Regions from separate parts of the Mycobacterium sp. NGS57 genome, predicted to be linked through region 2. Evidence: riboswitches for the same ligand, from Rfam matches in the RefSeq annotation. Region 2 holds a riboswitch; the other holds the start of a gene.
What was found. A riboswitch is a leader RNA that binds a small molecule or an ion and turns the genes downstream of it on or off. The one in region 2 is predicted to bind magnesium.
Positions count from the first base shown of each region.

Region 1: it holds a riboswitch for magnesium, as region 2 does, so the genes downstream of both, AC5Y43_RS14850 (hypothetical protein) here and AC5Y43_RS03120 (Rv1535 family protein) in region 2, are expected to answer to the same signal.

Region 1 is NZ_JCALCP010000007.1:96,232-99,630, forward strand. It holds gene AC5Y43_RS14845 (NRAMP family divalent metal transporter) at 1-1,446, opposite strand, end outside; gene AC5Y43_RS14850 (hypothetical protein) at 1,481-1,684, opposite strand; M-box (ykoK) riboswitch at 1,962-2,139, opposite strand; gene AC5Y43_RS14855 (O-methyltransferase) at 2,201-2,860, shown strand; gene AC5Y43_RS14860 (acyltransferase family protein) at 2,865-3,399, opposite strand, start outside.
Region 2 is NZ_JCALCP010000001.1:625,825-629,223, reverse strand. It holds gene ileS (isoleucine--tRNA ligase) at 1-933, opposite strand, end outside; gene AC5Y43_RS03120 (Rv1535 family protein) at 1,051-1,284, opposite strand; M-box (ykoK) riboswitch at 1,560-1,727, opposite strand; gene AC5Y43_RS03115 (TetR/AcrR family transcriptional regulator) at 1,760-2,431, opposite strand; gene AC5Y43_RS03110 (NAD(P)H-dependent flavin oxidoreductase) at 2,437-3,399, opposite strand, start outside.

The DNA.
Region 1 (3,399 bases), on a different contig from region 2:
GGCGATGCCCACCGCCGCACCGGCGGCGAGCCCGGCCTCGATGGTGACCGTGGACAGGCCCGGGAAGAACGTCGTCGCGGTCAGCGCCAGCGACAGCAGCACCAGACACCACACGATGGTCCACGCGAAGATGTTCTGCCGCACCGTGTTTACCCAGGGGCCGAGCACGGCGCGGTCGTTGCACAGCAGGACCAAAAACACGGTCGCCGAGGGCAACAGGACCCCGGCGAGCGCCTGCACGCCCTGGGTCACCAGGCCCAGGATGTGATCGGGGCTGAACGCCACCGCGGCCGACACCGCGAGCAACAGCGCGTAGCCACCGTAGAACAGCGGAGCCTCGCTGATCTTCCAGTGCAACGAGTGGCGCCTGCCCATCGCGTCGCCGATGGCGTAGGTGGTGGCCAGCCCGATGGCGTTGGCCCCGATCAGCGACGCGTCCAGCAGGATGACGGCGAACAGGATCCCGACCGTGCCGCCCAGATGCCTGGACAGGGCGGAGGCGACCGCGCCGGCATCGGTGAAGGCCCCGACGTCGGCGGTGCCGGCCAACCCGAAGGCCGTCACCGCCATCAGCGCCGCCGCCCCGGCGATGACCACGACGATCCCGATGATCAAATCGGCTCGCGCGTAAGGGATCCACCGCGCCGTGATGCGCTTGTCCACCACGTTGGACTGCTGGAAGAACAACTGCCACGGCGCCACCGTGGTGCCCACGATCGCGACGACCAGCAGCAGCACGGTGGAGTTGAGCCCGCCCGGGAACTGCGGCACCAACCCCGCGGCGCTTCGATTCAGGGCGGGATGCACCAGCAACACCATCGGGATGATCAGCACGTTGACCGCGATCAGCAGGAACATCAACGCTTCCCAGCGGCGAAACGAGCCCCCGGCCACCACGGCGAACAGCAACACCGCCGCGGCCGGGATCGCGACGATCCTGGGGCAGCCGAGGAAGCCGAGTGCCAGTGCCACGCCGATGAATTCGGTGACGATCGTCAGGGCGTTGAGGATCAACAGGTCCCCGACGCTGAAGGCGCCCCAGAACTTGCCGAAGCGCTCGAAGATCAGCCGCGCGTGGCCGACCCTGGTGACCGCGCCGAGCCGCAGCACCATTTCCTGGTTCACGTAAAGCACCGGGATCATCAACGCCAGCGCCCACAGCAGGCCCATCCCGTAGTTCTGCCCGGCCTGGGCGTAGGTCGCGACGCCGCCGGCGTCGTTGTCGCCGACCATCGCGATCAGGCCGGGCCCGGTGATGACCATCAGCGTCCGCAGTCGCCGCCAGCGGCCACCCGGCGCGCCGCCGGTGCCGTCCAGACGGATGCGCCCGAACGCGCCGACGATGTCGCCGGCGTGCGCGGAATCCAGCACGGCCTGGCCAGACGCGCGCGGCGTGGTGTCCGGTACCGAGGCCGTGCCGAGCGGCCGGGTCGAGCTCAAGGCCATCGAATTCTCCGTTATCTCAACGCAATCGAACGATTCACCGGTAGGTGCCCGCGCGGTCCGACGGATGCCCGCCGAGCGACGCGGTGACCACCGCGATCGGGGTCCGCGACACGTAGAGGTTGGCCCGCTCCTGCGGAGTCAGGGCGCTGCGGGCGTGCAGCTTGCCGGCGAGCAGCCGGCCCATCCGGCCCGGTCCGCTCGTGAGACCGGCAAAGCGTTGTGCAACAACAAAAGCCATGATCTTTCCCTTTCGGAGGGCCCGATCGGCTCGTGGCGTTCGGAACGCCCGCGTCGACTGAGCCCGGACTTGTCCGCCGGCCACGCGCGGGGCCGACGGGCGTCCAGGAAAGGTCAGGCGGCGAAAAGAAGGCCGGAACCGGATCGGGACAAGACGGAATTCGGATAAGAACTGTCGCCGGGACTCATCTCGCCCTCACCTCCTCACGGCCGGGACACACGCGGGTGTCGTCACATTCACCTGAACGGAAGAGGCACGAACAACCGGCGGGCCGCCGGTTGCACCCCTCTCGCCGGAGCTTCGGCACTGCACGGCGTATCCCGCTCGCTGAGAGCCGGAAGCCACTTGGGCTCAACCCTTGGGTCCGGGAAGAGCTGTCCTGACCCGGGGCGTCTCTCGACGTTCGGGGTCAGTGGCCTGTATCCGTGCAGACGCCTCACCTACCGAGGTGCTTGCACGACCATCTTGCCCCGCGGCCTGGTGGTCGTCAAACTCTCGGGGCCTACCCTCGACGTCATGGCCAACAGTTTGCAGGAGCCGAACGTCGCTTCGGTGCTCGACCGGATGTACGCCGAAACCAAGGATCAGATGTCGAAGTTGCGTGAGCGCCACGGCGATTTCGACCGCCCGATGAGCGCGCAGGAGCGCGCCGAGGCCATGAGCGAGTTCTACATCCCGGTGACGCCGGAGGCCGGCCGCCTGCTCTATGCGCTGGTGCGCGCCACCCGGCCGGCCACGGTCGTCGAATTCGGGATGTCCTTCGGCATCTCGGCCGTGCACCTGGCGTCGGCGGTGCGCGACAACGGCACCGGGCGGGTGGTGACCACCGAGCTCAGCAACACCAAGATCGCGGCGGCCAGGCAGACCTTCGCCGAGACCGGTTTGGCCGACGAGATCACCATTCTCGAGGGGGACGCCCTGACCACGCTGGCCGACCTGGAAAGGCCCGTCGAATTCGTCCTGCTCGACGGCTGGAAGGATCTCTACCTGCCGGTGCTCGAGCTGCTCGAACCGCGGCTGGCTACGGGCGCGCTGGTGGTGGCCGACAACGCCAATGCCGCCGACACCCGGCCCTATCTCGACCGCGTGCGCAACCCGGCCAACGGGTACGTGAGCTTCAACTTCAACGTCCGGGACGCCGACAGCATGGAAATCAGCTGCCGCACCGGCAATTAGGTGTTTATCTCAAAGATTCCTCGAGCCACGGTGTCAGCCACTTCACCCCTTCCGGCGTGAGGTGCACGCCGTCGCTGCGCACCTTGATGCCGTCGACCTTGGCGGTGTAAACGCCGTCGGGGCACAGCTTTTTGTTCAAATCGAGGATTTGGACGCCTCGATGGTGGGCAACGGTCTTGCGCAGCATCGTGTTCCAGAGATTGACCCGGTCGGGTTGATCCTCGGGATACAAGCGCCCGTCCGGCTTTTCGCCGCCGCGGCTGTAGGGCACGGTGGCCACCATCACGCGAACACCGGTGGAGCCCACGATGTTCAGCGCCCGCTCGAGTTCGCCGTTGAGATACGCGTCGAACGTCGGGTCGCCGATGTGGGTCCACTGCCCCTCGTTGACCCGGTCGACGGTCTCCCAGCGGCCGATGATCAACAGCGCGACATCCGGTTGGTCCTGGGCGATCTGCGCCGACCACCTAATCGGCCAGCCGTCGCATTCCGGCCGCTGTTCGAGCGTTTGCCCGATGTACCGATAGGGGGTGCCGCGC
Region 2 (3,399 bases):
ACCGAACTCACGCGCGTAGGCGCCCAGCCGGGCCTCGGCCAGCACGTAACGCCGCTCCCCCACCCGCACCACGGCGTACGTCACGTCCGGGTTGACGGCGACGGCGAGGTTCGACGGCAGCGTCCACGGCGTCGTCGTCCAGATCAGGAGGTAAGCCCCGTCGAGCGCGCCGCCCACCACGCGGAAACCCACCGTCAGCGCCGGGTCCTGCCGGCTCTGATAGACGTCGTCGTCCATCCGCAATTCGTGGTTGGACAACGGGGTTTCGTCGCGCCAGCAATACGGCAGCACCCGATAGCCCTCGTAGGCCAGACCCTTGTCCCACAGCTGTTTGAACGCCCAGATCACCGACTCCATGTAGGACAGGTCCAGCGTCTTGTAGTCGTTGTCGAAGTCGACCCAGCGCGCCTGGCGCGTCACGTAGGCGCGCCACTCGTCGGTGTAGCGCAACACCGATTCGCGGCAGGCCTCGTTGAACGCGGCGATGCCCATGGCGTCGATCTGGGACTTGTCGGTGATCCCGAGTTGGCGCTCCACCTCGAGCTCGGCGGGCAGCCCGTGGGTGTCCCAGCCGAAGCGGCGCTCCACCTTGTAGCCGCGCATGGTGCGATACCGCGGGACGATGTCTTTGACGTAGCCGGTGAGCAGGTGCCCGTAGTGGGGCAGCCCGTTGGCGAACGGCGGCCCGTCGTAGAACACGTACTCCGGGGCGCCGTCGCGGCGCGCGACGCTGGCCCGGAACGTGTCGTCGCGGGCCCAGTAGTCGAGGACTTCGAGCTCGAGCGCCGGAAAGTCGGGCGCCCCGCCGGCCGGCTTGGGGTAAGTCAACGCGTCGTCTCCCTGTGCCACGTATCTGGCCGGGGACGACGACGCGCCAGGTGCGCGAGCGCCGCGGTACCACCCCGCTTGCCGCGCTCGCGCGCGGCCGCTCATCGAGGGCTGTGACGGGCCCACCCGTTCGGTTCTAGTAAGCCGGGCCGGCTGTTCTTCCGAAGGCTCCCCGGTGATGGCCGGATCGACGCCAGTGCATCAATACTACGGCGTGGGCGCTCACGCCTGGATGTCGAGCAGGCCGACGCGCCACAGCGCCGCGTACACGTGCCGCACGCCGACGGCCAGCAGGTGAGCGGCGCCGTCCACCAGCGGGTCGGTGATGACGATGGTCCGGCTCTCGACGCGGCGCGCCGCGGGCCGGCAAACCTGAGTCGTGTCGTCGTCGCGCACCACCGTCAGCTTGGGCGCGGGTACTGCGGTCACGACTTCGTCGTGCAGGGCTGCGGTCATGGTCTTCTCCTAGAAGCGGAATCGGGAAGCGAGAACTCGATCAACTGAGTTGTCTCGGGGCGATTCCGGGCCCAAAACGCTTGGCCGCGAAGCTGATCAGCTAGCCGCGAACGTCGCGCCGGAGACCGGATCGGGACGAGACAACGCCCGGATTTCGACCCGGACTATCGCTGGAACTCATACGTCCCTCACCTCCTCGACGTCACGACGGCGCGCGGCTGCCCGCGCGATGTGCGCGCACCGCAAGGAGCACAGAATCCGGCGACCGCCGGAGAACCGCACCCCTCTCGTCAGAGCTTCGGCACTACACGACGTGTCCGTTACCGGAAGCCACCTGGGCTCAACCCTTAAGCCGGGAGGAGCTGTCCTGACCCGGGGCGTCTTTGGACGTTCGGGGTCAGTGGCCTGTATTCGTGTAGAAGCCTCACCTAACGAGGTGCTACCCGACCGATGATGCACGACGGGCAGGGCATGGTCAAATCCCGCCGAGCGTCGTGTCGGAATCTTGACCCGCGCGCGGGCGCAGCCCGTCGAGCACCAGGGCGACGACGAAATCGGCCACCTGAGCTGCGGTGACGTCGTCGTCGGTGCTCAGGCGGCGGTGCGCGAGCTGCCCGACCAGCGCCGCCAGCGTGTACGCCACCATGCGCGGCGGGGCCGCCACCACCTCGCCGCGCTCCTGGGCGGCGACGACGAAGGCTTCGATGTCGTCGATGAACCGCTCGTAGATGCCGCCGAGGTGCCGTTCGAAGCGCTCGCCCAGCGCATACGGGTCGCGCAGCAGCAGCTTGACGGTGGCCTTGTCGGACTCGAAGAACTCCAGCGTCGCCCGCACTGCGACCCGCAGCGGCTTTTCTTCCCCGAAGCTGCGCGCCGGGACGCCGAGCGCGGCCAGTGCCGAAGCGACATGGGCGCGCAGCGCCCCCTCCTCGGCGGCCATCAACGCGTGAAAGAGCTCGTCTTTGGAGTCGAAGTACCAGTAGACCGAGCCGTAGGACAGGCCGGCGCGCTTGGCGATGTCGGCGATCGTCGTCGCATGAAAACCCTTGCGCGCGAACACTTCCTTGGCCGCGGCCATGATCTGCTCGCGCCGCTGCGACTTCTCCTCGGCGCTGACCGCGCGACGACGGCGGGTGCCTCGGACCAAATCGGTCACGTATCGACCAGGCCGTCGAGTTGCCCGATGGTGTCGATGAACTCCTCCACCATGTCGAGCACCACCGAGCGCGCCGGGCGAACCCGGTCGAGCGAGCCGACAACCTGGCCGACGAAGTAGGTGGCCAGCTCCGCGGCCCTGGAGTCCGGGTGCGTCGCGGCCTGATTGATGCGCACCTGGGAGTCGGTGACGAGCGCGGTCTGCAGCGGCATCCCGAGCGGATCGGGGGTGTCCGGGCGCGCCCACTCGTCGGTCCAGGCGGTGCGCAGCATCCGCGCCGGCTTGCCGGTCATCGACCGCGACCGCACGGTGTCCGAGGAACTGGCCGTCAGGAACTTGTCCCTGACCGCCGGGGTCGTCTCCGCCTCTTCGGTGGTCAGCCACACCGACCCGCACCACACGCCCGACGCCCCCAGCGCCAGCGCGGCGGCGACCTGCCGGCCGCGGGCGATGCCGCCGGCCGCCAGCACCGGCACCGGCGCCACGGCATCTACCACTTCGGGGACCAGGACCATGGTCGCCACCTCGCCGGTGTGGCCGCCGGCCTCGGTGCCCTGGGCGACGATCAGGTCGACGCCGGCGGCGGCGTGCCGCTGCGCGTGTCGGGTGGTGCCGGCCAGCGCCGCCACCAGGACGTCGTGGCCGTGGGCCCGCTCGACGAGGTCGGCGGGCGGTGGCCCGAGCGCGCTGGCGATCAGCCGGATGTCGTGGGCGAACGCGACCTCGAGCAGAGGCTCGTAGCCCTTGGGCGAGATGTTCAGGGAGCCGGGCACCCGCTGGCCGTCCGTGCGCGCCGGGATGCCGTAGCGGTCCAGGATGTCGTCGACGAACGCGCGGTGCTCCTCGGGCAGCAGCTCGGAGACCTGGGTGGCGTCGATCCCCCCTTTGTCGGCGCCGACGTACTTGGGCGGCAGCAGCAGGTCGACACCGTACGGCTTGCCACCGGTCTGCTCCTCGAT